One region of the Clostridium oceanicum genome, then DNA from elsewhere that is predicted to be linked to it. Evidence: riboswitches for the same ligand, from Rfam matches in the RefSeq annotation. Region 1 holds a riboswitch; the other holds the start of a gene.
What was found. Region 1 has a riboswitch for FMN ahead of ABDZ71_RS14610 (ECF transporter S component). Riboswitches for the same ligand answer to the same signal wherever they lie in the genome.
Positions count from the first base shown of each region.

Region 2: linked by a shared signal. The riboswitch ahead of ribD (bifunctional diaminohydroxyphosphoribosylaminopyrimidine deaminase/5-amino-6-(5-phosphoribosylamino)uracil reductase RibD) and the one ahead of ABDZ71_RS14610 (ECF transporter S component) in region 1 are both predicted to bind FMN.

Region 1 covers NZ_BAAACG010000013.1:116,509-131,776, reverse strand. Annotated here, with positions in the region: gene ABDZ71_RS14625 (hypothetical protein) at 1-497, opposite strand, end outside; gene ABDZ71_RS14620 (hypothetical protein) at 883-1,017, shown strand; gene ABDZ71_RS14615 (hypothetical protein) at 1,072-1,236, shown strand; gene ABDZ71_RS14610 (ECF transporter S component) at 1,369-1,995, opposite strand; FMN riboswitch at 2,087-2,203, opposite strand; gene ABDZ71_RS14605 (Tex family protein) at 2,359-4,515, opposite strand; gene ABDZ71_RS14600 (M28 family metallopeptidase) at 4,634-5,980, shown strand; one part of gene prfB (peptide chain release factor 2) at 6,045-7,070, opposite strand; one part of gene prfB (peptide chain release factor 2) at 7,072-7,149, opposite strand; gene secA (preprotein translocase subunit SecA) at 7,280-9,790, opposite strand; gene hpf (ribosome hibernation-promoting factor, HPF/YfiA family) at 9,970-10,497, opposite strand; gene ABDZ71_RS14580 (ComF family protein) at 10,972-11,649, opposite strand; gene ABDZ71_RS14575 (competence protein ComF) at 11,622-12,641, opposite strand; gene recD2 (SF1B family DNA helicase RecD2) at 12,657-14,900, opposite strand; gene metK (methionine adenosyltransferase) at 15,012-15,268, opposite strand, start outside.
Region 2 covers NZ_BAAACG010000019.1:272,013-289,674, forward strand. Annotated here, with positions in the region: gene ABDZ71_RS17735 (hypothetical protein) at 1-227, shown strand, start outside; gene ABDZ71_RS17740 (ABC transporter permease) at 217-981, shown strand; gene ABDZ71_RS17745 (ABC transporter ATP-binding protein) at 968-1,678, shown strand; gene ABDZ71_RS17750 (ABC transporter substrate-binding protein) at 1,864-2,832, shown strand; gene ABDZ71_RS17755 (DUF4491 family protein) at 3,165-3,470, shown strand; gene rlmD (23S rRNA (uracil(1939)-C(5))-methyltransferase RlmD) at 3,754-5,112, opposite strand; gene ABDZ71_RS17765 (DNA-binding protein) at 5,138-5,500, opposite strand; gene ABDZ71_RS17770 (sulfite exporter TauE/SafE family protein) at 5,746-6,501, shown strand; gene ribH (6,7-dimethyl-8-ribityllumazine synthase) at 6,642-7,106, opposite strand; gene ABDZ71_RS17780 (bifunctional 3,4-dihydroxy-2-butanone-4-phosphate synthase/GTP cyclohydrolase II) at 7,203-8,408, opposite strand; gene ABDZ71_RS17785 (riboflavin synthase) at 8,599-9,255, opposite strand; gene ribD (bifunctional diaminohydroxyphosphoribosylaminopyrimidine deaminase/5-amino-6-(5-phosphoribosylamino)uracil reductase RibD) at 9,348-10,451, opposite strand; FMN riboswitch at 10,656-10,774, opposite strand; gene ABDZ71_RS17795 (MBL fold metallo-hydrolase) at 11,072-11,971, shown strand; gene ABDZ71_RS17800 (HNH endonuclease signature motif containing protein) at 12,058-12,462, opposite strand; gene ABDZ71_RS17805 (endospore germination permease) at 12,713-13,858, opposite strand; gene ABDZ71_RS17810 (spore germination protein) at 13,997-15,403, shown strand; gene ABDZ71_RS17815 (Ger(x)C family spore germination protein) at 15,434-16,525, shown strand; gene ABDZ71_RS17820 (PTS sugar transporter subunit IIC) at 16,683-17,662, opposite strand, start outside.

The DNA.
Region 1 (15,268 bases):
CTTTCCATATATACTTTAATAAAATCCTCTATTTCCTTTGGACTAGACTTTGCTTTAGCTGCAAAATCTAATAAATTCATCACATCAGATATATTCTCTTTTGTTATAGGAATATTATGTTTTACCATTTTCTCTAAAATAGCATATTCTTTTTTGTTTATATTTATATCTAATTTTTCTATTAAACTTTCTATAGAATCTTTAGATATATTTTTATTACCTTCACCGCTATCTTTTAAAACTTTTAATTTAATTTTTCCATCTTCACGGCCTACCACTTTAAATTTTGTTATACCTTCTTTTAAAGGTTCGCTATTTTCTTCAAGAGAAGCTGTAAATTCAAAACCATCCACCATTTTTAATTTTACTTCATTTCCATTTTCTCCTTCACCAATTGCCTTAGCTCTAAATACCTCATCTACTTTAAATGACAATTTGGTAGATAGCTTTTTACTTTTAATATTAGTTAAATTATTTACTGGAATAATATTTGGCATTCAATTCACCTCTCAATAACTTTGCTTAATTATCGTATACAAAAGTATTTATATTTAATAAGTATTAAATTCCATATTTATTATTAAATCTCTCTACAAAAATATAATATCATTTTGTACAAAAATTAGGTACTTATGATAAAAATAAATTTAATAGTTTATATATTAAATTTAGATTTATTTTAAATAAAAAGAATAGATGCATATATCTTTATAAAAACTATTTTATTGACTAAAAATCATAAAATCACATAATATATCTTTACATATGTTGGTTGAAAATGGAGATTATTGTTGATATAATAACAACAACGTATTAGAATAATAAACTATTTTTGTAATATATTTCAATAAGTAAAATCAATATAAAAGAGATGATATTTAAATGTATAAAACTAAAAATAAATACTTATTTATTGCCATTAAAATTATTCTTTTTTTAATAGTAGTTTTTATATTAAAAAATGCAATAGAATCTGCTGTTAATGGATTTATAGATGGTATGGTAGAACCCTTGTAAGTAGAATTTTAAAAACTTATGTCTAAAAAATATATTTTAAAAGAGGTTATCTATATGAATAAAAAGAAAAAAACTATTTTTACCCTAGGAATGTTAATATTTGTTTTACTAGCAATTGCAGATATTAATCCTATATATGATGCTTTTAGAGATTTTGCTATAGGAATTGTTTCTGGCTTTACAGAAACTGCTATAAACCTAGGTATCATAGTATTATAAAAAAATATATAAATATAATAGCTATATATTAAAAATTTTAAAACTGTATAACAAAAAAGTAGCCTACCAACATAATTGGTATTGCTACTTTTTTTATAATACTATCTTTATTAACTCCTCTAAAGAGCTAAATTACAATCTATTATTAGCTAATTTCTTACTAGTATTTTCACTTTTATTAATAACAACAGATACACTTTTATAAATAGAAACTGTAATAGCTGAAACTATTACTCCTTTAAGAATGTTAAAAGGTATTATAGCCCATATTATAAATGAATTTAAGTCTGTAACTTTTGGGTTTACTTTATTTCCTAAAGCAACTACTGCTTTAATTGGAAAATGTAACAATGTTTCATATAAAGGTAGTAATACATAATAATTTAATATTCCAGCTACACCTGACATTGCTATAGTTCCTAAAATTAATCCTAAAACCGCATTTTTCTTATTTTTATTTCTTCTATATACTAACGAAGCTACAACTACAAGGACAGATCCTACGAAAAAGTTTGCTGCTTCCCCTACAAAAGCTGTTCCTCCTTTAAATATTCCATGAAGTATGTTCTTTATAAGTTCTACCATTATTCCAGATACAGGTCCTAATGCAAACCCTCCAACTAGTGCTGGTATATCGCTTACGTCTAATTTTAAGAATTCAGGAAATATTGGAATTGGCACTTCTATAAACATAATTAAAAATGCAATAGCCCCAAGTATAGAAACCTTTACTAGTTTATTTAATTTTTTATCTTGCATATTTTTAACCTCCTAATTTTTTATAATCTTTAGGGAGGTACAATTACAAGTAAAAAAAGCCCTGATAAATATCAGGGCTTTAAAATCGCAATTGCATCTTCTTCCATCCAGACTTTACTGTCGGCTTCGGAATTTAACCGAATCATGCCTATATAGGCTCGCGGGCTTTACCGCCGGTGGGGAATCTAACCCCGCCCTGAAGATATATATTATTATATATATTTTTCATTTACTATTATATATCAATTATTTTTTTTATTCAACTATCTAAATAACGTAATATATAATATTTTTTAAAATTTTCACAATTTACTTTTATTTCTTACATTTAATTTTATAAATTTATACTAAAATATATGCTAATTATTTTTTCATGCTTAAAGATATTCTCTTTCTTTTTTCATCTACTTCTAAAATTCTAACTTCAACTATATCTCCTACTTTAACTACATCTAAAGGATGTTTTACAAATTTATCTGAAAGCTGACTTATGTGTACTAATCCATCTTGATGAACTCCTATATCTACAAAAGCTCCAAAGTCAGCTACATTTCTAACTGTTCCTGTTAAAACCATATCTGGTTTTAATTGAGACATATCAACTACTCCTGTTTTTAATATAGGTTTAGGTAATTCTTCTCTTGGATCTCTTCCAGGTTTTTTGATTTCTTTTATTATATCAAGTAATGTTGGTTTCCCAATATTTATTTCTTCACATATTTTATCTAATTCTAAGTCTTTAATTCTTGTATCTATATCATTTAGATTATTATTTTTAATGTCATCTACTTTGTATCCTAAGATTTTTAAAAGTGATTTTGTAGCTTTATAAGATTCTGGGTGGATTGAAGTATTATCTAAACATTCTTTGCTTTCCATAACTCTTAAAAATCCTGCACACTGCTTAAAAGCTTTTTCACCTAATCTTTTAACTTTTAAAAGCTCACGTCTTCCTTCAAATTTTCCTTTTTCTTCTCTATAGGCTACTATATTTTTAGCAATAGAAGCATTTACCCCTGCTATATAAGATAAAAGGGATGGTGTAGCTATATTTAAATCTACTCCTACAGCATTAACACAATCTTCTACTACACCTTTTAAAGATTCATCTAATCTCTTTTGAGATACATCATGCTGATATTGTCCTACTCCTATTGATTTAGGATCTATTTTAACAAGTTCTGCTAAAGGATCTTGCAGTCTTCTACCTATAGATATAGCTCCTCTTAAAGATACATTTATATCAGGATATTCTTCTGATGCTAATTTTGAAGCTGAGTATACAGAAGCTCCTGCTTCAGATACTATAACATAGTAAACATCTTTTCCTTTTTCTTCTTTTACTGTATTTATAAGCTCAGATATAACTTCTTCTGATTCTCTACTTGCAGTTCCATTTCCAAGAGATATAACATCAACATTATGTTTATATATTAATTCTTTTAATGTTTTTATAGAACCTTTTACATCATTTTGTGGAGCTGTAGCATAAACTGTTGCTGTATCTAATAGTTTACCTGTTTCATCTAAAACTGCTATTTTACATCCTGTTCTAAATCCTGGGTCATATCCTAAAACTACTTTTCCTTTTATAGGAGATTGCATTAAAAGAGCCTTTAAATTTTCTTTAAATATGTTTATAGCTCCTTCTTCTCCCTTTTCTGTTAGCTGAGATCTTATTTCTCTTTCTATTGATGGATATATTAATCTTTTTAGAGAATCTTTTATTGATTCTTCTATATAAGTATCTGTTTGTTTATTTCCTTTTAAACATCTTTTATTAAGATATTCTACTATTTTTTCTTGATTACAAGTAATCTTTACATTTAATATTTTTTCTTTTTCTCCTCTATTTATAGCTAATATTCTATGAGAAGGTATTGTTTTTACTTTTTCATTATAGTCATAATACATTTCATAAGGAGTTGTATCTTCACTGTTCCCTTTTGTTTCTATAACCCCTTCTCTTTCAACAAACTTTCTTATCCATTTTCTATATTCTGCTTCATCAGATATAATTTCACTTATTATATCCATTGCTCCTTGAAGAGCATCATCTTCTTTCAAAACTTCTTTTTCTTCATCTATAAATTCACTAGCATATGCTATTATATCTTCTTTAAAACTTCCTTCCCATATACAATTTGCTAAAGGTTCTAACCCCTTTTCCTTTGCAATAGTTGCCCTAGTTCTTCTCTTAGGTTTATATGGTCTATATAAATCTTCTACTTCTGTAATAGTTTCAGCTTTTGAAATAGATTTTTTTAATTCTTCTGTTAGTTTTCCCTGTTCATCTATTATTCTTAAAACGTCTTCTTTTCTGCTTTCTAAATTTCTTAGATAAGTAAGCCTATCTGTAAGATCTCTTAAAAGGCTATCGCTCATGCCTCCTGTCATTTCTTTTCTGTATCTTGCTATAAAAGGAACTGTATTCCCTTGATCCAATAAATTTATTACTGCTTCTATATACTTAATAGATAAATTAAACTCTTTAGCTAATATATCGTTTATATTTCTCATTTTTACCTCCGAAAACTATTAAATTATAAATAATGTCACTAAAAATATATTATAACAGTTATATATATTTTATCAAACTAATATAAATTTAATTATAAACACTATTAAGGAGAATTATATGAAAAGAGCAATTAAATACTTAGTTATAATACTTCTATTTGTAACCTTGTCTTTGAGCTTACAAAAATTTTTTTGTATAAAAAAATTTAATGTAGATTCTGTTATAAAAAATATAGACTTCTTATCATCTGATAGTTTTAAAGGGAGGCTACCTGGTAGTATAGAAAATACTGCAGCATCAGAATTTGTAAAAAGCAGTTTTAAAAAAAATAATATACTTCCTTATAAAAACAACTATTTTCAATCTTTTTCTTGTTATTATCCTAAAAAACAAAATAATAAACCTTACCTTAAAGTATTAAATAATAAAGATAAAGTAGTAAAAGAATATTCCTATGGAAAAGATTTTAAAGAAGATATGCTTAATTTTAGAAAAAATAATTTTTCTTTCAACAAAGAAAGTGATATTGTAATGAAAAAAGATTTTATTCAAATAAAAGATGATAAAGAACATTTTGTGATATTTTCTAGCCCAGAAAACAAATTAAATTTTAGAAGTTCTTTTATGAAAGATGCTCCACATGGTATGTATATAATGGTTACAAAAGAAATTTTTGAAGAATTAAAACATAATGTTGACTTAGGTTATAGAATTAATTGCTTTATACCTTATACTGTAGAAAAAACGACTTTAAATAATGTAGTTGGACGTATAAAGGGAAAAGACTCATCAAAACCTCCTATTGTACTATCTGCTCACTTTGATCATGTAGGGGAAGATTTAAATGGCACAATATATTCTGGTGCTTTAGATAATGCTTCTGGAACCTGCTTTATGCTTGAAATGAGTAAATACATTAAATCTTTAGGAAAACCAGACAGAGATATTATATTTGTAGGATTTAATGCAGAAGAATTTGGTTTTCTAGGCTCTAAAGCCTTTTTAAAAGATTTTAACAAAGTTTTAAAAGGTAGTACTGTCTTAAATTTTGATATGATAGGTGGAGCTAAATCTGTACCCCTTTGTATAATGGGATCTAAAAAAGATACAATAAATACACCTCTTATAAAAAATGTTTCTTCTATATGTTCAAATAGTAAAATAAACTTTAATTATATTTTTGAAGACTCTAGCGATCATAGTCCTTTTAGAGAAAAAAATATTCAAGCTATAACTTTTTGCGATAACGATTCTTCTAAAATACACACTCCTAAAGACAAAATTGATTTTATAAATAAAGAATCTATAAAAAGATGTTACAATATATCCTCAAAAGAAATAGTTAATCTTGCTTTCTCAAATAATATATTTATTTTATACTATAAACCTATAATTTTTGTATCTTTAACTGGGTTAGTTTTAATAATTTTAATCCCTAAAATATATAAAAAGAAAAAAGCTTAGCAAAGTTTTCTTTATCCTTAAAAAAGATGACTTCTATAAAAAGAAGTCATCTTTTTTATATCATCTAAAAATTTCCCTTTAGGTACTCCATTATAAACATATCTATATCTCCGTCCATAACTGCACCTGTATTAGCTGTTTCCACATTGGTCCTATGATCTTTAACTAAATTATATGGATGGAATATATAAGATCTTATTTGACTTCCCCATCCAATATCTTTTAACTCTCCAGTTAAATCTTCAACTTTTTCTTTGTGAGCTCTTTCTTTTAGCTCTACTAATTTAGATTTTAACATTTTCATAGCAGTATCTTTATTTGTATGCTGACTTCTCTCATTTTGGCACTGGACAACAATTCCTGTAGGTATATGAGTAATCCTAACTGCAGACTCTGTTTTGTTTACATGCTGTCCTCCTGCTCCTCCTGCCCTATAAGTATCTATCCTTAAATCATCACTTTTTATTTCTATTTCTTGATTTTGAGTAAGCTCTGGTACTACTTCTATTGATGCAAAAGAAGTTTGCCTTTTGCCATTAGAATTAAATGGTGATATTCTAACTAATCTGTGTATACCTTTTTCAGATTTTAAATATCCATAAGCAAATTGTCCAACTACTCTTAAAGTAACACCTTTAAGACCTGCTTCATCTCCGTCTATTAAATCTAATATTTTAACTTTAAGTCCTTTTCTTTCTGCCCATCTAGTGTAAAGTCTAAAAAGCATATCAGTCCAATCCTGGGCATCTGTACCTCCAACCCCTGCATGAAGTGTCATTATAACATTATTTTTATCATACTCACCAGATAGAAGTGTTTCTATTTTAAAATTGTTAATATCATCACTTAAAAGCTTATATTCCTTAAAGATTTCTTTTTTCATTGAATAATCTTCTTCTTCTATAGCCATTTGTATTAAAATATCTAAATCTTCTATTCTTGTTTTTATATTATTAAATTTATTAAGCTTATCTTTTATAGACTTTTCTTCTAAGCTTATACTTTGAGCCTTTGATACATCTTGCCAAAAATCTGGCTCTTGCATTTTATTTTGTAGTTCTGATACTCTATTTTCTAATTTTCCCTTGTCAAAGAGACTCTCCAATCTCTTTTATAGTATCCATTAAAATATTTAGATTATCTGTTAATTCTTCAAATTGTAATATCATATAAAACTCCACCTCTTATAGGGCACATTTAAATAAATAATTAGTCAATTATTATTTATTTTCATATACCTAAAAATAATCTATATAAAAACCAGAAACCAATTAATGATTCCTGGTTTTTTTATATATTTTAAGCTCTTCTTCCACAACAATTTTTATACTTTTTCCCGCTTCCACAAGGACAAGGATCATTTCTTCCAACTTTATTTTCATTTCTAACAGGCTCTTTTTTAGAAGATTCACTACTATCATAATTAGTAGTTGTTTCTCTTGCTACTTGCTCTCTTTCTGGTGCTTTTTCTATTTGAACATGGTAAAGATATTTTACAGTATCTACTTTAATATTGTAAATCATCTCTTCAAACATTTCACTACCTTCAAATTGATAAGCTTGAACTGGTTCTTGTTGTTTATATGCTCTAAGTCCTATACCTTGTTTTAAATGTTCCATGTTATCTATATGATCCATCCATTTAGTATCAACTACTCTAAGTAATATAACTCTTTCAATTTCTCTCATTTGTTCTGTTCCAACTTCAGCTTCTTTAGCATCATATATTACTCTAGCTGTTTCATATAATTTTTCTTTTATTTCATCATCAGATAATTTTAAAATATCATCTATTCTTATAGTATCTTTAGGAAGATATATATCTTCTAAGTATTCAACTAAATTTTTAATTTCATTTTCAAATTCTTCTTCTTCTCCTGAAATATGGTTAGCTACAGTTTGATCAACTAGATCTTTTATCATAGCTTCTACTTGATCTTTTAAATCTTCACCTTCTAATACTTCTGTTCTTTGTTTATATATAATTTCTCTTTGTTTATTAATTACATCATCATATTGTAGTAATGTTTTTCTTATATCAAAGTTATTTCCTTCTACTTTCTTTTGAGCACTTTCTATAGCTGAAGATACCATCTTACTTTCTATTGCTTCATCTTCTTCTAATCCAAGTTTTTCAACTATATTTTGCATTTTTTCAGAACCAAATATTCTCATAAGATCATCTTCTAAAGATACAAAGAATCTTGATTCTCCTGGATCTCCTTGACGACCTGAACGACCTCTTAATTGGTTATCTATTCTTCTTGATTCATGTCTTTCTGTTCCTATTATAACAAGTCCACCAGCTTTTTCTGCTTCTTCAGTTAACTTAATATCCGTACCACGACCTGCCATATTTGTTGCTATAGTAACTGCACCATATTCTCCTGCATGAGATATTATTTCTGCTTCCTTCTCATGATATTTAGCATTTAAAACTTGGTGACTAACACCTTTTCTTTTAAGCATATCAGATAAAAGCTCTGATTTTTCAATACTTACTGTACCTACTAAGACTGGTTGACCTTTTTTATTTCTATCTGTTATTTCTTCAACTATACATTTGAATTTCCCTTTTTCTGTTTTATAAACTAAATCTGGTTGATCTTTTCTTATCATAGGTTTATGAGTAGGTATAACTAATACATCTAATCCATATATCTCTCTAAACTCATTTTCTTCTGTTTCTGCTGTTCCTGTCATACCAGATAACTTATTATACATTCTAAAGTAATTTTGATAAGTTATTGTAGCTAAAGTTTTAGATTCTCTTTCTACTTTTACAGATTCTTTAGCTTCTATAGCTTGGTGAAGACCATCACTATATCTTCTTCCTTCCATAGCTCTTCCTGTAAATTCATCAACTATAAGAACTTCTTCACCTTTAACCATATAATCTTTATCTTTTTTCATCATATAGTTAGCTTTTAATGCCTGAACAACGTGATGTTGTATTTCCATATTATCTGGATCAGCGTAGTTTTCTAATTTAAAGAAATCCTCTGCTTTTTCTACACCTTGATCTGTAAGTATTACTGAATTAGCTTTTTCATCTATTGTAAAGTCTTTTTCTGCAATAAGTGATTTTGCAAAATAATCTGCTACTTTATAAAATTCCGTAGATTTTTCACCTTGTCCTGATATTATAAGAGGAGTTCTAGCTTCATCTATAAGAATAGAGTCAACCTCATCCACTATAGTAAAGTTTAGCTCTCTTTGTACTCTTTCTTCTTTATAAACAACCATGTTATCTCTTAAGTAATCAAATCCAAATTCACTATTAGTTCCATATGTTATATCACAATTATATTCTTCTTTTCTCTCATCATTATTTAAATCATGAAGTATAACTCCTGCTGTTAATCCTAAGAATTCATATATTGGAAGCATTATATCTCTATCTCTTTTTGCAAGATAGTCATTTACTGTAACTATATGTACTCCCTTTCCTGTTAAGGCATTTAAATATGCAGGTAATGTAGCAACTAATGTTTTACCTTCACCAGTTTTCATTTCAGCAATTCTTCCTTGGTGAAGTATAATTCCACCTATAAGCTGTTCTTTATAATGTCTTAAGCCTACAGTTCTAACAGCTGCTTCTCTAACTAAAGCAAAAGCTTCTGGTAAAATACTTTCTAATGTTTCACCATTTTTTACTCTTTCTTTAAATTCTTCTGTTTTAGGCTTAAAATCTTCATCTTTTAAACTCTTAAACTGAGGTTCTAATGATTCTATTTTATTTATTGTAGAATTGACTCTTTTTAGTTCTCTTTCACTATAAGTTCCAAATAATTTATCAAAAAGCTTCATATTTTTTCATCCTCGCTATTTATTATTAATCTTTTAAAATTATATCATTTAACAATATACCATTCAACTTATTAAGCTATATATAAGGTATAAATTTTGTAAAACATGCTAATTTTTTATAAAAATTAATGCAGCACACTTGAAAAGTCTGCTGCACAACCTTTTATATTAATTTTATGTTAAAATTCTGGTTCTATTAATCCATAATCTCCATCTCTTCTTTTATAAACTACATTTACTTCTTCAGTATCTGCATCTTTATATACAAAGAAATTATGTCCAACTAACTCCATTTGTAACACTGCTTCTTCAGATGACATAGGCTTCATTGCAAACCTTTTTGTTTTTACTATTTTAGGTTCATCATCTTCTTCCTGTTTTCTATCAGGTATATATTTAAATCTCAATGAATCATTATATTTTCTTTTTTGAAGTTTTGTTTTTTGTTTTCTAATTTGTCCTTCTAATTTGCCTATAACTAAATCTATAGAAGCATACATATCTCCATTTGATTCTTCGCCTCTTAATACTACTCCATTAAAAGGAATTGTAACTTCTATGTTTTGTTTGTTTCTCTCTACACTTAGTGTAGCAGTTGCCACCACATTTGGGTTGAAAAATCTGTCTAACTTAGATAATTTCTTCTCCACAGTATCCCTTAAGGCTTCTGTTACCTTGATATTTTTACCTATAACATTTATTTTCATTCTTCAGCCCCTCTTTCTGTCCCAATTATGGGTTATAGTTAAATTTATTATTTTTTATTTAAGTTTGTTTTTTATTGTTTAAATATATTTTAATACTTTTAACACAAAAATACAACACAATTATTTAGAATTTACAAAATATTAAGTTTAATTATATAAATATTAAATAATAATAACTATTAGCTTGTCCTTTAACATTTGCTGTATAAAAAAATAAGACTCATATAAATATGAATCTTATTTTCACAATCAAATTAGTTGACCTGGTTTTTGACCCCACACTCGCCTGCTGGAACGTTTGCTACCCGGTGTTGTGCCTCTCACTAATAGTTCTCTCGTTTCATCTTGTGAAACGGCAGGTCTTACTTCTAAACCGCACCATGCTCATTAAATATTTTATTTAACTTACGTGGATCGCTTCGCCTGCGACTGGCATCGACTTTCAACCACAAACCTAATTTAATTACATTTAAATTATACACGACTTTTGGCTGCAGTCAATACAAAAACATTATTAATCTTTAATTTTTTTAATTCTTTAAAGCAATAAAAGGTAGTAGCTCCAGTAGTTAAAACGTCATCTACCAAAAGTATATTTTTATTTTCAATATTTTCTTTAAACTTTAAGTTAAAGCTATTTTTTACATTTTTCCATCTTTCTTCTTTATTTAAGCCAATCTGATCTTTAGCATTATCATTTTTAGTTAAAAGATTAATTATAGGTATTTTCGTATAATCACCTATAATTTTAGCTAAATATTTACTTTGATTGTAACCTCTTTTTTTAAGGGATTTATTAGTAGAAGGAACATAAGTTATATAATCTATATTTAAATTTTCTTTTAATATTTTTTTATACATTAAAAATCCTAATACTTCTCCACTTTTAAAATCACTTTTATATTTAAGTCTTATAATAAGTTCTAAAATTATTCCTGAATAGTAGGCTACTGAATATATTTTAACTTTTAACCCATTTTTATCAATTATATAAGGATCATAACAATATTTTATTTTATTTTCACAATTTCTACATAAGAATTTATTTTCTACATAAGAATCACATATTATGCAATTGTTAGTATGAGGATATATAACCTCTAAAACACAATCTCCTATATATTTTATAAATTCAATAAACCTATTTTCCATGCTCTTTTATTAAAGTTTCTAATTATATCTTTAGCTTTATCCATACTTTCCTCTTCACTATTAGCTAAAAACATAATTTCTCCTCTAAAATTATATTCACTCCTTCCAACTACTCCACATAAATAAACAAGTTCTTTATAATTAAAAGAATCTGCTCCATAAACTATAAGATCTGTATTTTTTATGTTACAAGGAATGTTATTAAAATTATTGGTTATTATTATACCTTTTTCACTTTTCATAAATTCGTCAATCTTTTTGTAGTTTTTATAATTTTTATCTACAGTTACACTAACACCAAAATTAATATTGTTGTTATTTATATATTTATATAAATTTTCACTAACCCTATTAGATGAAGTATAAACTATAACTTTTCTTTTAGACTTTATAGACCATTCTAAATAATCATACATTATAAACGGTATTTCTTTATTAAGATCTATTCTAGTAATCATAATCCTAGGTTCTATTATAGGCATTTTATCTTCTCTAAAAGGTATATAAAAGTGTCTATAATATGGAAGTATTGGTTCAATAGAATAGGATATAGCTTTGCCTTCATTTTTAAGCTTAGATTTTATTAATCTTTGTATATTTTCTTTACTATGAAAAGAAAAATTACTTATATCATCATATATTACTAAATCAAATTTTTCATTTAAATAATCCCCTATATTAAAATCTGTTATTTTTAACTTTGATTCTACTTTAGTTTTTGGATTTTTCACATAAGAATAATCATTAAAACCTGTTAGCTTTTTTAAATATCTAACTATCTTTACATTTGTTTTTTTTTCATTAGTTACATATAATATATTTTTGCCATGATTTATAAAATATAATATAATATCAACAAAAAATTTACAATCATTATAAGGTATTGCTATAACATTTAAAAATCTTTCTTCACTCTTACACCATGAAGATATATAATCTAAGACTTCACTAGGTTCATGTTTTTCATAACCATACTTTTTTAATAAAGTCATAAAAACTACTCTCCTTTAATTGTTATCATTATTTTCACTTGAAAGCCCATTCTCTATTACATTAACTATTCTCCATTTAAGAAGTGAAAATCTTTCAAAGCTCTTATTATTGCTTATCATAAAACTAGTAGCTTTTAAAGATCCTACTAATACAACTAACTTTTTTGCTCTTGTTATTCCTGTATAAAGGAGATTTCTATTCATTAAAAGTGGCGGACCCATAAACATTGGTATAATAACCACTGGAAATTCACTTCCTTGACTTTTATGTATAGTTACAGCATATGCTAAATCTATTTCATCTAAATATAAATCTTCATAAACTACCCTTTTATCTTCATCAAATAATACAGTTATTGTCTTTTTTTCTTCATCTACGTCTTCTATATATCCTACATCTCCATTAAATACCCCTACACCATCTTTTTCTAATTCACTATATTTTCTAGTCCATTTTAGGGTATAGTTATTTTTTATTTGCATAACCTTATCCCCAACTCTAAATATAGTGTCTTTAAAACTTATTTCTTTTTTATCCTTATCTTTAGGATTTAAAATTTCTTGCAAATGAACATTTAAATTATTGATTCCAAGTATTCCTTTTCTCATAGGGGACAGTATTTGTATATGCTTCTTTTTATCCCACTTTTTATTGAATTTTGGTAACCTTTTGTTACAAAGGTCTATTAAAGTATCTGAAATTTTATTTGGATCTTCACATTCTATAAAATAAAAATCTTTATCTTTTTTATTTAATAAGGGCATTTCTCCACTATTAATTTTGTGGGCATTTACTATTATCATACTTTCCTTTGACTGTCTAAAAATATCTTTCAATCTAACAATCTTAACACATCTACTATCTATTAAATCTCTAAGAACGTTACCAGGACCTACAGAAGGAAGTTGATCCACATCACCAACTATAATAAGTCTTGTGCCTAAAGATATAGCCTTAAGCAAGCTATGCATAAGCATTATATCTATCATAGAAGCTTCATCTATAATAATTACATCACATTCTAATGGAGTATCTTCACTTTTTGAAAATAATCCTTCCCTATCTTCTCCTATTCCCATCTCTAATAGTCTATGTATAGTTTTAGCTTCTCGTCCTGTAGATTCTGACATTCTCTTTGCTGCTCTTCCTGTAGGAGCTGCCATAAATACCCTCATATTGGCTTTTTCAAATATATCCGTTATGCAGTTTATTATAGTAGTTTTACCAGTTCCAGGTCCTCCAGTAATTACTTCAACCCCATTATCAAAAGCTCCTTTTATGGCTTCTTTTTGTGATGGTGCAAAAGTTATACTATTACTTTTTTCAAATATTCCTATTTCTTTTTCTATATCTATTTTTAAATCTTTATACTCATTTAAAGATAACATTAATATCTTTCTAGTTACTCCTAATTCACAATAGTAGTAGGGTAAATTAAATACACATTTATTATTATAAGCTTCCTCTATCTTAAGTTTATTTTCAGAAACACTTACATATATATTTCTTTCAATCTCTTCTTCTTTAACACATAAAATATCTATTGCTTGTTTTTTTAGTTTATCCATAGGCATATAAGTATTTCCTAACGCACAAAACTGGTTTATTATATAGGTTATTCCACTTTGAATTCTAAAAGGTGAATCTGCTTCTATCCCTAAACTTTTAGCAATTTTATCAGCAGTTTTAAACCCTATACCAGATATATCTTCTGTAAGTATATATGGATTTTTACGTACTTTATTTATAGAATTAACTCCATATTTTTTATGTATCTTTACACACTGGTTAGCAGTAACTCCATATTGCTGGAAAAATATCATAATGTTTCTTACTTCTCTTTGCTTTTCATAAGAAGATTTTATAGTTTCTATTTTCTTTTTACCAATACCTTCTATCTCTTTAAGCTTTTCTATATCATTATCTAATATATCTAAGGATTTCTCTTTAAATTTCGCAACTATTTTTTTAGCAGTTACAGGCCCTATACCAGACACTATACCAGAAGCTAGGTATCTTTCTATTCCTAAAACGGTATCTGGAGTTATCTCTTCACAACTTTCAACTTTAAACTGTTTACCAAATTGCTTATGAACAACCCATTCACCTTTTAATTTTAAATTTTGACCTTCTGTTATATAAGGAATAAACCCAACTATAGTTATAATTCTGTTTTTGTCTTTAATTTTTGCAACCATATATCCGTTATCCTGATTTTCAAAAACTATATCCTCAACAAAGCCTTGTAATTCCTGCATATGATCTCTCCTAAACTACTTTATTATATAAATTATAACATAATTTATTTACATATATACAAATACTACCTAATTAAAAGAGTTAGACCATAAAGCCTAACTCTTCTTATATTATAAGTATTTTTTTATTTCATCAACCTTATCTAACTTTTCCCATGGAACATCTATATCTGTTCTTCCAAAATGACCATAAGCTGCTACTTGTTTATATATTGGTCTTTTTAATTTTAAATCTCTTATAATAGCTCCTGGTCTTAGATCAAATACTTTATCTACTATTTGAGATGTTTTTTCTTCTGATATTTTTCCTGTTCCAAAAGTATCTATAGATATTGAAACTGGCTTAGCTACTCCTATAGCATAAGATA
Region 2 (17,662 bases), on a different contig from region 1:
GTATAAAGTTTTTTACTTGGTTAGAAATTTGTAATATGTTTAATATACAAAGGGTTTCAAAATGCAAATCATCTCCAATACCTTTAGGATTTTTTAGAGATATTTCAGAAAATGTTTTAGAAATAAGTGGCGAAGATAAATTTAATGAATCTTTTCTCCAAAAGGGATATGATATTATTGAGATGTTATATTGTTCAGGAGGATGTAATAATGGTGATGGCATATAAATTTAAAAAACATTTAGTTATAATATTAATATTTATTATATGGATTATTGGAAGTACTTTGAAATGGTGGAATTCTTACATTCTTCCAACACCTAAAGAAGTTATATTATCAGCATATATATTAATAAAATCAGGTGATTTAATCAAACATATATCTATAAGTACTTTAAGAGTATTTGAAGGATTTTTTATAACAATCTGTTTAGCAATTCCTATAGGAATTCTATTTGGAGTTAATAAAAATATTTATGATTATTTTAAAAATTTACTTGGATTTTTAAGACATACGCCTCCTCTATCATTAGTTCCCCTTCTAATACTTTGGTTTGGTATAGGAGAAAAATCTAAAATAATAATTATAATATTAGCTTCATTTTTCCCTGTTTTACTAAATACTATTAATGGAGTTGAAAGTTGTAGCAAAAAATTAATCGAAGTTGGACAAACTTTTAATCTTAGTAAACTAAATATATTTAAAAAAATAATAATACCTTGGGCTTTACCTGACATTTTAGTTGGTATGAGATTAGCAATAGGTTATAGTTGGAGAGCTATAATTGGAGCTGAAATGATAGCCGCTTCTTCAGGGCTTGGATATTTAATTTTAGATGGTGAACAATTATCACGTTCATCTATTGTTATAGTAGGAATATTATGTATCGGAGTTCTTGGTTGCTTGTCTGATTGGTTATTTGGAATTTTAACTAATAAATTTAACTATACAAAAGAGGTGAATAATCATGAGGGGCTATAAATTAACTAAGGTTACTAAAAAATTTCATATAAATGGTAAACCGGTGAAAATTTTAGATAATTTAAATCTTTTATTAGAAGATAACAAAATTACTGTTATCTTAGGCAGAAGTGGCTGTGGAAAAACTACTTTACTTAGACTTTTAGGATATCTTGATACTGTTACTAGTGGTACTGTTGAATTTTTTAATAATTATAATTCAGTAAAACCAAAAATAGGTATGGTTTTTCAAGAAAGCAGACTTTTTCCTTGGCTTAATGTTAGAGAAAATATAACTTTTTTCTTAGATAAAAAAAATACTAATATTGAAAATAAATATCTGCATCTTATGAAATTAGAAAAATTTGGTGAAGCATATCCTTCTCAGCTATCAGGTGGAATGGCACATAGGGTAGCTATAGGTAGAGCTCTAGCTTATGAGCCTAATATACTTTTAATGGATGAACCTTTTGCCGCTTTAGACTTCTTTACTAGAGCCTATATGCAAAAAGAAATCTTAAGATTATATAAAGAAACTAATAAAGGTATAGTTTTTGTAACTCATAATGTAGATGAAGCACTATTAATAGGTCATAAAATAGTTATTTTAGATAAAGGAAAAATTCTAAAAGAATATAATATAAATTTAGAGTTTCCACGAAACATATCATCTGAAAAATTATTAAATATAAAAGAAGATATACTTTCAAAGTTATAAAACAAATTTCAAATGTTTATATAAAAATATTTTATTTATATTTGAGGGAATTACATATTTAATTTTAAAATAAAGATTTTTCAATATGTTATATTAACAACACCATTAAATATATACATTATGCAATATCTTAGATTTTTTAATTATGCAATTATCTCAATAATATATTAAAAGGAGTGTATAATATGAAAAAATTCAAAATTTTATCATTATGTATGAGTTTACTTGTAACAAGTGCAATATTTATAGGTTGTGCTAATAATGATAAAAAAACAAATGTAAAAAAAGATACACCTAAAGAAATTAATCTTACATATGTTAAAGCCCCTCTAAATGTTCCATCTATATTAGAAAAGAAACAAAATTCTTTTGATAATGCTTTTAAAAAAGATGATATTAAAATAAATTGGCATGAAATAACATCTGGTCCTAAACAAACTCAAGCATTAGCTTCAGGAGATTTGCAAATTCTTCATGCTCTTGGGGGTACATCAGCTATATTAGCTAAAGCAAATGGTGTAGATTTAAAAATAATAGGTATATATAGCAGAGCACCAAAAGCTTTTATGATAATAAGTAATAATCCAGATATAAAAACAGCTAAAGATTTAAAAGGTAAAAAGATAGCAGGTCCTAAAGGTACAGTACTCCATCAATTATTAGTAGGAGCTTTAGAAAAAAATAATTTAACAAGTAAAGATGTTAATTTTATAAATATGGGATTACCAGAAGGTTTTGCTGCATTAAATAATAAAAATGTTGATGCTGCCCTATTAGCAGGTCCAGTTGCACTAAAAGCTATAAAAAATGGTGGTAAAATAGTAGCAAATGGAGAAGGAATAGTTGATGGTACAATAGTAACTGCAGTTAGCAAAACATTTTTAGAAAATCATAAAGATTTAGTAGATAAATTTAAATCTACCCATAAAGAAACTTTAAAATTTATGAAAGAACATGAAGAAGAAACACTAAAAAAAGTATCTCAAGAAGTAGGTTTAACTATTGAAGAAACAAAACAAATGTATAAATGGTATGATTTTGATATAACAATAAAAGATAAAGATATTAAGGAACTTCAAAAAACTCAAGACTTTATGATTAAAAATGGACTTCAAGATAAAAAAATAGATATAAAAGAACTTATAAGTAAGTAAATTTTAATAGGTAGCTAGTTTCATATAAAAACGAGCTACCTACATTTCATATTATATTGGTAAGTAGATAAATTTGTTTTTTTACACAAATCTATCTACTTACCTTTTTAATATTCTATAATATTTTTTCAATATCTATTATAATTTTACTATATTATTAATATTTAAATTTTTTAATATGTAATTTTTATTGAAATTAGTTTAATAATTATATGATTACTTTCATACCATAATATACTAATATATTTACATAACTTTTATTAAATTACATATTATAGTAACATATCACTAAATATTATTAGTTATATTAATACCTTTAAGGAGGAATCCAAATGAATTATTTAGGTGCTTTTCATGGATTAATTGCTTTTATATTAATAGGACTATTTCATCCTATTGTAATAAAATCAGAATATTATTTAGGGAAAAAAAGTATATTTATTTTTGTGTTATTTGGAATCTTTTCATTATTAGTATCATTCAATACTAAAAATATAACTATATCTACTTCTTTAGGAGTATTTTCTTTTTGTTGTTTTTGGAGCATAAAAGAAGTTTGTGAACAAGAAAAAAGAGTTTTAGAAGGAAGATTCCCTCAAAACCCTAATAGAATATATAATAAAAAGCTCAAGCAATAAATCATTAATTACACTTTTTAAAACTTCTCACCTACACTATACAAAATAAATACTAATGAATAAAAAGATTTTCACTCAATATATATCTTTTAAAACCTTAGAAAATATATAAATGATAAATCTATATGGTACTTTTATTCGTAAAATCCATTTAATTTTAAACTATTTTATTATTAAAAAATTTATGTTTTTTAATAATAAAATAGTTTGCCACTAACTAAACATAACCAGTGGCAAACCGGTGGAAATCAACTGTTTTATACAAAAATAATGGCTAATATTATTAATTTTGCTTAATTAATTTAACTACAGTCTCCACATGAGGAGTAGATGGAAATAAATCCATTATTTTAATTTTTTCAGTTTGATAGCCACGTTCTCTTAAATACTCTAAATCATCAACTAAAGTTTTAGGATTACAAGAAACATAAATTATTTCTTTAGGATCAAATTTAGCTACATATTCTAATGCTACCTTATGAACTCCTGGCCTTGGGGGATCTAATATTACTATGTCTGGTTTTTCATGTATATCCTTTATTACCTTAGCTACATCCCCAGCTATAAATTCACAGTTTGTAATGCCATTTAATTTAGCATTCTCCTTTGCAGCCTTAACAGCCTCTTCTATAAGTTCTATTCCAATAACTTTTTGTGCATCTTTAGCTACGATCTGTCCTATAGTTCCTGTTCCACAATAAAGGTCAAATACTACCTTTGATTTAGCATCTCCCATAAACTCTTTTACAATGCTATAAAGCTTTTCTGCACCTTTAGAATTAGTTTGAAAAAATGACTCTGGGGATATTTTAAATTTTAAACCTAAAATATCTTCCATTATATAATCTTTTCCGTAAAGAACTTCTAATTTATCAATTTGAACTACATCAGATAATGAATCATTAATTGTATGAAGAATTCCTTTTATTTGACCTAAATATTTTTCATTTAATATTTTATCCTTTAATTCTTTAAAATCAAATTCCATTTGAGAAGTAGTTACTATATTAACTAGGATTTCTCCTGTATTTTTACCTTTTCTAATAACTAAGTTTCTTAAATATCCTTCATGACTCATAACTCTATATTTAGGCATATCTTTCTCATTAAAATAGTTTACTACTAAATTTAATATTTCTCTAAAATCACTATCTACAATTTTACATTGATCTACATTAACTATAGAAAAGCTTCTATTTTTAACATGCATTCCAAGAGTAAGATCTCCGCCTTTTTCCATATCACCAAAAGTAAATTCCATCTTATTTCTATATTCATATTTTTCTGGACTACTTTCTACTCCTAAAAATTCAAAATCTTTTATATCTTTATTATGGAATAAATTTAATACCTGCTTTTCTTTTAATTTTAATTGATCTTCATAAGGTATATATTGTATGCTACATCCTCCACATATTCCAAAGTGAGGACATACAGGTTCTATAGCTTGTGGTACATTTTCAATTATTTTTATAAGTTTAGCTTTAGCATAATTTCTTCTTTTTTTAGTAACTCTAGCTAATACCTTTTGACCTTCTACTGCACCTTTTATATAAACGTCTAATCCGTCTTGTTTAGCTATACCTACACATGGAAATTCTGAGCTTTCTATAAAAAATTCATATTCTTTTCCTTTTCTCATTGGTCAATTTTTCTTCCTTTCAAAATTAATCTTTTTTCTTTTTTTTCTTATATACATAATTAATGGAAGGATAAAATACAGATACTATTAAAAATATTATAAATAACATTCCCCATGGGTCTATAATATAATAACCTAGTATGTATTTAAAAATCAACCCTAATATGGCTAATATGCCTACTGATATAAACATAGTTCCTAATGTATTAATTATTCCTTTTTTCAAAAGATTTGAAAAAGTAATTTTATCAGATTTATCTTTACTGCTAACTTGTTTGTTTTGAGTTTTATCTATTTCTTTATCTATAGTTTGTGTTTGTACTTCTTCCTCATTTTTTTCTTTTATATCATTTTCTTTAGAACTATTGTTATCTTTATTTTCTTTCATATATATTCCTCCTTTTAATTCCAGCAACAAATACTATTATGCTACAGTAAAATCTATATGTAAATACTAGCATCCCAATAAAATTTATAAAATTTTATTAACAATTTAAACAAATATACAAATTTGTGAATGGACCTATTTTTTTATTCTGCTATAATGTATGTAAATTAAATGATATTAATAAAAAAAAACTATCATTTAATAATAAAACTATACATAATAATAAAAGATTGGAGTGTTATTTATTGCTTATTAAAATCTTATTCCTTTGCTTTGTAGGCTTCCTTGCAGCTATAATAGATGCTATAGCTGGCGGCGGAGGAATTATAACTATCCCTGCCTACCTACTTTGTGGTGTACCTCCTCACATTGCCTTAGGAACAAATAAACTCTGCGCAAGCTGTTCTGCTGTTACAAGTTCTTATGGTTTTATCAAAAGTGGAAAGGCTAATTTTAAGCTGTTAAAAATGTTAATACCCTTTAGTTTAGTTGGAGCTATCTTCGGTGTTAATACTGTTCTAGGCTTAGATCCTAAATATCTAAATGTAATAGTACTTGTATTACTTTTTATTGTTGGTATTTATACCTTATTTTCAAAAGATATTGGTATGGAAAATAAATTTAAAGGACTAAATAAAAAAAATATATTTTTAGGAATTATAATTTCTTTTTCTTTAGGCTTCTATGACGGTTTTTTTGGTCCAGGCACTGGTGCATTTTTAATATTTGGACTTACAGCTGTATTTAAATTTGATTTTGTACGTTCTTCTGCTAATTCCAAAATTTTAAATTGTACTAGTAATTTAACCTCATTATTATTATTTGCATTTAATAGCAAAATAAACTATTCTATAGCTATTCCAGTAGCTATATGTATGATAATAGGTGCTAGATTTGGTACTAAACTTGCCTTAAATAAGGGTTCAAAATTAATTAAACCTATATTTGTAACTATGTCTTTATTAGTAGCTATTAAAATGCTATACCAAGTAGTTGCTTAAACAAAAACATATAATATATTTACATTAATATTATATAATTCTCTTTATAATAAAAAAGCATATGTACAAATATTACCTATTTGCTACATATGCTTTTAATTTATTATTTAAACTTTATTGTTACTAAATGAGATTAATACCTAATTTAATTCTTTTATAAGACTAACCATTTCAATAGCTGTCATTGCAGCATCATACCCTTTATTTCCTGCTTTTGTTCCTGCTCTTTCTATTGCTTGTTCAATATTATCTGTAGTTAATACTCCAAAACTTACTGGTACTCCTTTTTCTAAAGATACATGGGCAATACCTTTAGATACTTCATTAGATACATAATCAAAATGAGGAGTAGATCCTTTTATTACAGCTCCTAAACAAATTAACGCATCATATTTATCTTTTTCCACCATTTTTTTAGCTATAAGTGGTATTTCAAAAGCTCCTGGCACCCAAGATATCTCTATGCTGTCTTCTGAAACTCCATGTCTTTTTAAACAATCTATAGCACCACTTAATAATTTAGAAGTAATAAATTCATTAAATCTTCCTACCACTAGTCCTATTTTGAAATCTTGTCCTGTAAGTTTTCCCTCAAATACTTTCATTCTAATTCCTCCTGATTTTTTAATATTTTTGCTTAATTTAAAAAACACAATCTATATTTATTTAATATAATTACAAATGCCTTTTAATCTCCTTAACTAAACTATTTTTAACATATGTCCCATCTTTTCTTTTTTAGTTTTTAAATATTTTATATTTTCTTTAACACAACCTACTTCTAGTGGTACCCTTTCTACTATCTTTAAATCAAAACCTGAAATTCCACTTATTTTTTTAGGATTATTAGTCATAAGTTTTATATTTTTTATTCCTAAATCTTTTAATATTTGAGCTCCTACCCAGTAGTCCCTTAAGTCTTCCTCAAACCCTAAAGCTAAGTTAGCTTCTACAGTATCCATTCCTCCATCTTGAAGATGGTATGCTTTTAATTTATTTAAAAGACCAATACCTCTACCTTCTTGCTTCATATAAACTACTGCACCTTTTCCTTCTTCTTCTATCTTTTTAAGAGCTACTTCTAATTGCTGTCCACAATCACATCTTAATGAACCAAATACATCTCCAGTTAAGCACTCTGAATGCATTCTAACAAGTACAGGTTCTTCTCCACTTATATCTCCTTTTACAACAGCCATATGTTCTTCCCCTGTTAGTAAATTTTTATATCCTATTGCCTTAAAATCTCCATATTTACTAGGTAATTTTACTGGCTCTTCTCTTTGTACTAATTTTTCATTTTTTATTCTATAATCAACTAAATCTTTTATAGTTATAATTTTTATATTATGTTTTTTGGAAAACTCTATAAGGTCTGGTACTCTAGCCATTTCACCGTTATCTTTCATAATTTCACATATTACTCCTGCAGGATATAATCCAGAGAGCCTTGCAAGGTCCACCGCTGCTTCAGTATGACCTGTTCTGACTAATACTCCACCATCTTTAGCTTCTAGTGGAAATACATGTCCTGGTGTTAAAAAATCTTCTGGCTTAGAATTTTTATCTACTATTTTTGAAACAGTAAAGGCTCTCTCATAAGCAGAAATACCTGTAGTTGTACCTACTGCATCAACAGATACAGTAAAGGCTGTCCCAAAAGCATCACTATTTTCTTGAACCATTTGTTTTAGTTTTAGCTCTTCTAATCTTTTTTTAGCTACAGGAGTACATATAAGACCTCTAGCTTCTTTAGCCATAAAATTAACTTTATCCCCAGTAGCTTTTTCTGCAGCTATTATTAAGTCACCTTCATTTTCCCTACCTTCATCATCAACTACTATAACCATTTCTCCCTTTTTAATATCTTCTATAGCATCTTCTATCAAACTAAATTTAAAATTCATAGTTTCCACCCTTTCATATAACAGAATATTCTTAATTTAATATTTAAAATTATTTTCACTTTATAGCTTCTTTAATAAATTCAATTTTTAATAACACATATCTTCCATTTATATATGTTATATAAAGTTTTAATACTTCTCTACTTTAAACTTTTATATAGTTAAAGTTATACCTTTCTAAAGTATAGTATTATAGAAATCCATATCTATTTAAAAAATTCTCATCTATATTAGTTTTTATTTTCTTGTCTTTATTTTCTTTAGAGTTTAAAAATTTAAATATATATTTTCCTATAACGTCACACTCTATATTTATTTCATCACCTTTTTTATTGTAAATAAGAGTTGTTTCTTTTTTAGTATGTGGAATTAAACTTACGGAAAAATATTTTTCTGTAACATCTACAACAGTTAAACTAACTCCATTTAAAGCTACTGAACCTTTTTTAACTATATAACTTAATATATCTTTAGAAGAGCTTATATATATAATAGTAGCTATACCTTCTTTTTTAACATCAATTATCTTACCTACTCCATCTATATGTCCACTTACCATATGTCCACCTAAAGGTTTATTTAAAGTTAAAGCTCTTTCTAAATTTACTAAGCTATTTTTTTTAAGGAACTTTAAATTACTTTTTCTCATAGTTTCTGCCATAACATCTACAGTAAAATTTTTTTTATCAAATTTTGTTACTGTAAGACACACTCCATTAACGGCTATACTATCTCCTAAAGAAATACTATCTAAAACTTTATCTCCTTCTATTTCAATATCTAAAAAATCAGATCCATTTTTTATACTTAATATTTTCCCTATTTCCTCTACTATTCCAGTAAACATAATCTCCCTTCTTTCTTAATATAATTTGATTATTTATAAAGAAAATATACAAATAATCACTATAACTTTATAAAATTAAGTATTTTCTTTAATTATTTATTTATATATCCTTCTATTAAAATATCTTCACCAATAGTTTCTACACTACAGCTAGATAAGGTAAATACATCTTTTAAATGGCTTATTCCTTCACCTTCTATCATGGCTTTTGATTCTTTCCCACCTATAATCTTAGGAGCTACAAAGCACATAGCTTTATCTACTATTTTTTCTTTTAATGCTGAAAAATTAAGTGTGCCTCCACCTTCTAATAAAATACTATCTAATCCTTTTTCTCCTAAAACTTTCATAAGATTTTTTAATGGAACTCTTTCTTCTTTGTTTCCCTTAAGTTCAATTATATTAACTCCAATTTGTTTTAAATATTCTTTTTTTTCTTTATTACACTTATCTGTGCAAGCTATATATATTTTTCTGTCATTTACTGTTTTTAATATTTTACATTCCTTAGGAATTTTAAGTTTAGAATCTATTACAATAACCTTTGGATCTCTTCCTTTTTCTATTCTAGTTGTTAAAAGTGGATCATCCTTTAAAACAGTATTTATTCCAACCATTATTCCCATATATTCATTTCTTACACTATGGACTTTTTCTCTTGATTTTTCTCCTGTTATCCACTTAGATTCTCCTGTTTTAGTAGCTATTTTCCCATCTAATGTAGATGCTGTTTTCATAAGAACAAAAGGCTCTTTTGTAGTTATATGTTTTATAAAAACCTCATTTAACCTTTTACTTTCTTTTTCCATAATCCCATTTATCACTTCTATACCACTATCTTCAAGAATTTTTATACCTTTACCTGATACTTTAGGATTAGGATCTTTCATTGCTATTACTACTGTTTTTATCCCTGATTTTGAAACCGCTACAGCACAAGAAGGAGTTTTCCCATAATGAGAACAAGGTTCTAAATTAACATATAAGGTAGCCCCTTTTATGTCCTTTTTAGCATTTTTAAGTGCATATACTTCTGCATGTGGCCCTCCATAATATTTATGATACCCTTCACTTATAATCTCTCCATTTTTAACTATAATAGCTCCAACCTTGGGATTAGGATTAACTAATCCTTTTCCTTTTTTAGCTAAATCTAAAACCTTTTTCATATAAAACTCATGATTTATTTTTTCCACAGAAAATCCCTCCTTACAAAAACACAGAAATAATTTTTTTAAAATACACTTAAGTAATATAAATTTAAAATACGAGATGTTTATTTTAATGTACTTAAATAGGGGTTTTTACATAAAAATAAGTCCCTGGATTATCTCCAGAGACTTATAGTAAATTATATATTAAATACTAAAATTCATAATTAATTAGCTAATCAATACATAAAAACCCTATCTTTCATCCAGACTTTAACTGTCGGTCTCGGAGTTTCACCGAATCATGCTTATAAAAGCTCGCGGACTTTACCGCCGGTGGGGACTTACACCCCGCCCTGAAGGATTACTTCATTATTTAATTTTCATCTTTCAATATAAATAATACATCTAATAAAACAAGCTGTCAAATATATTTTTTTAATATACAAAAAAATATCTCTTTAGTATATAATTCTTAATATAAGGCATATAAAACTAAATAAAAAGTAAAAAGAATATACTTTGTAAAATATAACAATTTAAAATCTGCTAGTAGTTATTGTATTAACATATTTTAAAGAAAATCTATTAAAGAAATTACTACCTAACTAGTTATTTTTTTAATATGCCTAAATAAATACTATAATAAAAAAAGGTGTGACTTTATGAAACTTACTAAAATAAAAGGAAACAGCTATTATATAAATTTTCCTACCAATATTGGAATTTATACTTTCAAAAATAAAAATTGCCTTATAATAGACACTGGTAAAAATAAATCTGATGGAAAAAAAATAGAATCTGTTATTAAAGAAAATGGTCTTCATCCTAAATATATAATAAATACTCATAGCCATTTAGACCATTGTGGTGGAAATAATTATTTTAAAAATAATTATCCTGGATGCATAACTTATTCTTCTAAGAAAGAAAAAATATACATGGAAAATAGTGAAATTCATCCTTCTATTCTATTTTCAGCATCACCTATAAAAGGACTTATTAAAAGTACTCATCCTATAGAAGTTGATTATATATTAGACTATGGATTAAATAAAATTAACGATGATAAATTTCAAATTATATCTTTAAAAGGACATTCTATAGAACAGATAGGTATAGTTACTCCTGAAAAAGTATGCTTTTTAGGAGATTCATTATTCAGCTTAGAAATAATAGAGAAATATTCTATGCCCTATTACTATAGTATAGAAGATGCTTTAGAATCTTTAAATAAAATCAAAGAAATAGATGCTGATTGTTATGTAATAAGTCACTCAAAGGATTTAATTTCAAAAGAAGAAATTTATGATTTAATAAATAAAAACATAGAAAATATAAGAAAATATATAGATTTAATTATGGAATTATTAGAGCAACCTTTAACAAAAGAAGATTTACTTGAAAACATTTGTGTTTTAGAAGATATAACTTTAGATTTTAATCAATATCATTTAGATTTAGCTGCTGTATCTGCTTTTATATCATATTTATATAACAAAAATCTTATAGATTACTCTATTGAAGAAGGTAAACTCTATTATTTTAAAAAAACTAATGTATAAAAAAAACAAAAACATAAATATAAAAATTATAAATAAATACAAAAAGAGTGACAGGAAATTTCTGTCACTCTTTAAAATATTATTATTTATGCTAAATTCAATGCTACATATTCATCACAATTAAACATCTCATACAAGCTATAGTTATTATTTCCCATAAGCCTATATATTATCTCTTTTGTTTTATAGCCTTCCTTGTATCTTTTAAATCCTTTTACTATTTTTTTTGCTTTATTTTTATTTATAGAAAGTTTAATTTGGAGTTCAGAAATAGTATAGTACTCCTTCTCTAGTAAATTTTCTAGCTTTTCTTGGAGTTCTAACTTATACTTTAGATCAACATTTTCATTTTTATGCGGTCCATATTTTCCTCTATGATGTTTAGCACATAGATATTTATAATTTATTTCTATATCCATTCCACCTTCACACTTATGAACAATATGATGAACTTCCGCATGTTCTTTACCACATATTTCACATCGTGACAACAAGGCTTCACTCCTTATTCTATAGATTTTATTTATTTTATTATAACATAGAATTTAAAATATATTTCTGTAAAATTTCGGAATATTTTATTAATTTAAAATAATAAAAAAAAATTATTAGATTTATCCTAATTAAAAAAAACAATATTATCTTTAATATTATAGTATCATTTTTTTTATTTTAGGTTCTTATTTTATTATACATTTAACTATAAATTTACTTTAATCTATAAATATCTAAGTACTATTATTAATTTTTCCTTTTTCTAAGATGTTGACTTCCTTTTAAATTACCTTTATTTTTCTTATTTTTATTCATATTATTTTTTATGCTAAAAATAAGAAAAACTACAATAGGTATTACAAAAAAATTAACAAAACAAATATATGAATATACTTGAAGGGTAAATAAAAGCCTATATATATTTTTATTTACAATCAAACATAAAACTCCAGCTATTATACTAATTATAACAATTATTATTTTCCTTTTATTTTTTATATTTAAATGCTTAATAGCTATTAGTAAAGCCTCAAAAGCCACTATGTATTTTATAAACCATCCTGCTACCATCTGCAGCATTACAAATAACTCTCCTACTTCTAAAATTCCAAAATAACTTGCAAGTTCTGTTTGTACAAGTTTAGGATAAGCCATAGTTACAGCTCTATCTATACCAAAAGTAGATATAACCCCTGTAGTAGAAACTATAATCATTTGTATTACTATAATAAGACCAATTATTGATATTTTTTTTACATTTTTTTTATTTTTAATTTGAGAAATATAAAAAGCTGATATTAAAATATTAGCATATAATCCTAAAATTTTAATAGTAGATTTTAAAAACCCAAAGGATATACCATTTTCAAATATAGGAAATAAATATTTTAACTTTTTATATTTAAAAGTTAAAAATCCTAAATTTATCCCTGCAACACATATAAATGATATTCCTAATATTGTAGTTAATATTATAGCTTTATTTCCTTTAAACATAACGTATATAGAACTTATTATAAACATAGCCATTATAAACCATATTGGTGTATTTTGTAACAAATTAGTGTGTAAGCAATTAGCTTCAACACTACAACTTTCTACTAAAACTAAAAATAGATTTATAATAAGAACACTAAATAAAAATCCTCCTATATATTTACCAAAGGCACCTTTATAAATATCCCACATATCATATTTTTTTGTTTTTTTCATAACACGGATAATATATAAATAATAAAAAAATATTATAACTGAAGCTATTATAGTTCCTACCCAGCTACTATTTCTTCCATCTACTAAAAATACTACTGGATAGGTTTTTAATGAAACTATAGCTACTCCTATTATTATAAAAATCATATATTTAGAATTTATCTCAAATATCGCTATCACCTCTTAACTTAACAAATACTATCTAATTAATCCCTATTTATTTATATATTATTAATTAAATATCTTTACAAATTAATTCTTGACTTTTTTTATAATATTATTCCCTTTAAAAAGGAATACTAAAAATAGGTGATATATATGAATTATAAATATCTTGATTATATAAAAGATAAACTTAAAAACAATTTTGATATTGTATATAGAAAATTAAACCATAAAAACACTAATTTATGCATGATATTCGTAAGTAATTTATGTGATTCTAAATTTATAAGTAATTATATAATATATCCTATAATTAAGGATGAAAATTTTTCTTATACAATAGAAAGTCTACAAGAAAATATAATATCTGCAAATTCTGTAGGAATTGTAAAAGATAAAGATGATGCTATAATGCATATTTTATCTGGAGATGTAGTTATTCTATCTGATTCTAGTAAGGAAGTTATGTATATAGAAGCTAAAGGCTTCGTTAAACGTAATGTTTCAATTCCTTCAACAGAGTCTGTTATTAAAGGACCTAAAGAAAGCTTTACTGAAGTTTTAATGGATAATATTTCTTTGATTAGAAGAAAACTTAAAAATCCTAATTTAAAAGTAGAAAATTTCACCATAGGAAATACAACAAATACCTTAGTAGCTCTTTGCTATTTAGAAGGAACAGCTCCCCAGAAATTAGTAGATGATATAAAAAATAAAATACAAAATATAAATATAGACGTAACCTTAGAATCTAATTCTATTGAAGAAAAACTTTCCTATAATAAAAGTTTTTTTGATACTACATCTACTTCTGAAAAACCAGATGTAATTTCATCTAAAATAATTGAGGGAAGAGTTGCATTAATAATAGATGGTAGTCCTTTTGTTATTACTGTTCCTCACTTTTTCATAGAAAATATACAAATGGCAGATGATTATTATACTAAAAAGTCTTTTGCAAACTTAAATAGATTTATAAGGTGGATTGCTCTTTTTATTTGTTTATTTCTTCCTGGAATGTATTTAGCTATAACTACTCATCATTTTCCATTAATACCTTATGTCTTTGTATTTAGACTAGCTAAATCAAGAGCTGGAGTTCCTTTTCCTACTATAATAGAAGTGTTACTTATGACTTTCTTTTTTCAATTAGTTAGAGAAGCTGGTCTTAGATTACCACAACCTATAGGTCAAAGTATGAGTATTGTTGGAGCTCTAATTTTAGGTGATGCTGCTGTTGGAGCAGGTCTTGCTTCTCAAACTACTATGGTTATTGTTGGAATTACATCAATATCAACATTCTTAGTACCTAAATTTTATAATGCTGTAGCTATGTGGAGTATTGTTTTTTCAATAACCAGCGCTTTTGGTGGATTACCTGCTTTTTATTTAACCTTCTGTGTATTTTTGTCTCATATATCCTCTTTAGAAAGCTGCGGTTATCCTTACTTATATCCTATAGGAACTTCAAATAAAATTAATGCTAAAGATATTCTAAGTAGAAATGACTTAGAATCTAGTAATGATCCTATACCATCTGATAATAATAATAATAAATAAGATTCAAAATCTTTTAGAGGATGATAAACTATGAAAAAATTAATTGCTATTTTATTAATTATAAGTAACATAACTTTAGTAGGTTGTTATAGTTATAAAGATATAAACAAATTATTATTTGCTACTGCTATAGTTGTAGATGTAGTTAATGATTTACCAGTAATTTATGTAGAGGCTTATAAAGGTGTTCGAGATGAACCTGGTCAAAATGATAGAGTTATATTTAAAGGACAGGGTCAAACCCTTATGGAAGCTGTAAAAAATCTAAATTTAAGTGCTTCTAATGAAATTAACTATTCTCAAATAAAAGCTATAGTTTTCACAGAAAATGCTGCTAACTCTGATCTTGAAAAATTTATAGATGTTTTAGAAAGAAATCAACAATTTGTAATGAGAAGCTTTGTTTGTATATTTGAAGGTAGTGGTGATGAGCTTTTAGATATAAAAATACCTGATGAAAAATTTTTAGGAATTTTCATACATGATTTAATAAAAAATGTTAAAACTCTTTCTAATTCTATTACTTTAACACTTAATGATTTTTTAAACAAAAGAGTTATGCCTAGTAAATCTGAAGTAGCAACTTTCATTAAGTTAGATAGAACTAATACTAAAAATAAAATTATATTATTAGGAGGAGCAGCCATAAAAGATGGAATATATAAGTCAAGGTTAAACCCTGATGATACAAAAGGTTATAATTTTCTTGAAGGTAAATCTGGAAAAGGTGTGTTTCAACTTGCAAATCCTCATGTTAAAGATAGTATAATAAGCATGGAAGTTTTATCTAACAAAACAAAAACTAATTTTGAATACAAAGATGGAACAGTATATATGTATAAAAATATAAAAGTATCTTCCACAATAAGCCAAAGCCAAGATAAATTCTATGGCAGCATAGATGAATTAGAAAAACTAGATGTTATGGCAGAAAATCTTATAACAAAACTATGTAAGGGCACTTTTACTAAATTTAAAAAGAAAAATTTAGACATATTTGATATAGAAAATGATTTTCATAGAAAATATCCTAACATAAAGATAGATGACATAATAACTAAAACAGAACTTAAAATAAATGTTGATGTTAATATAACTGATACAGCTCATATAATTAACTAGTAACTTAATTAAAAATTTAAAGTAAAAATAAATTTTTTCTAATTAATAAAGTGATTAAATAATAAAATTTTATTATTTAATCACTTTATTTTTAATTTAAAAATTCAAGTAAATAACTATCATCTTTTACTTATTATTTATTTTATATATTTTAAAATTAAACTGTCTTTTCTTTTATAGTAAGAGTTCCTTTATTTATTGGTTTTTCAGTATTAGATTTTAAGTTATTACAGTTATCTTTTTTATTTTTTAATGTTATAACTATTTGAGATACAACTGTTCCTCCTATAACTCCACCAACTATTGCCCCTATAACTGCATATATAACTGACATTGGAGGATTAAATCCAAAAGGTGCTAATAATCCTGGAATAGGTGATGCTGTTCCTGGTGCATTATCTATTATATTAAAATATGCAGCACTTAATCCGGCTAACCCTCCTCCTATAAAGTTAGCACTATAAATAGGTATTGGATTTTTAGTTATAATATTTGCTTGAGTGAGTGGTTCCATCATTACTGCTATTATATTACTTCTGTCCCCTAATTTTAATCTTTTAAACATTATTCCATTTGTAAAAGATCCACCTACACATGCAATAGCTGCAATTCCCATTGCAAGACCTTTAAGTCCAAGCATAGCTGTTACTGCCATAGAACTTATTGGAGATGTACATATTATCTTCATAATACCTCCAAGTAAAAATCCCATTAATATAGGTGATTGCTCTGATGCTACTGATATAACGTTTCCAATATTTATAAGTGTAGAGTTTACAATAGGGTCTGCTTGAACTGCAATAAATCTAGCAAGTGGTGCTAAAAGTAATGCTCCAAAGATAATATTTATTCCTTCTGGTAGTTTTTCTTCTATTTTAGGAGCAATTAAACTTATTATATACCCTGCAAAAAATCCAGGTAAAATACCTAATCCTCCTACTGCCACACCTGCTGCAACTGCATAAACTGGGTTAATTCCAATACTAAGTCCAACTAAAATTGCAGCTGCAGGTCCACTCAAACTTCCTGCAGTAGCCCCAACTTTTCCTAAAAATGAAAAATTCAAAAGATTTCCCGAAATATATTTATGTATAGCCTCTATTAAAAATGTTGTTACCGCAGCATTTGCTAATCCAG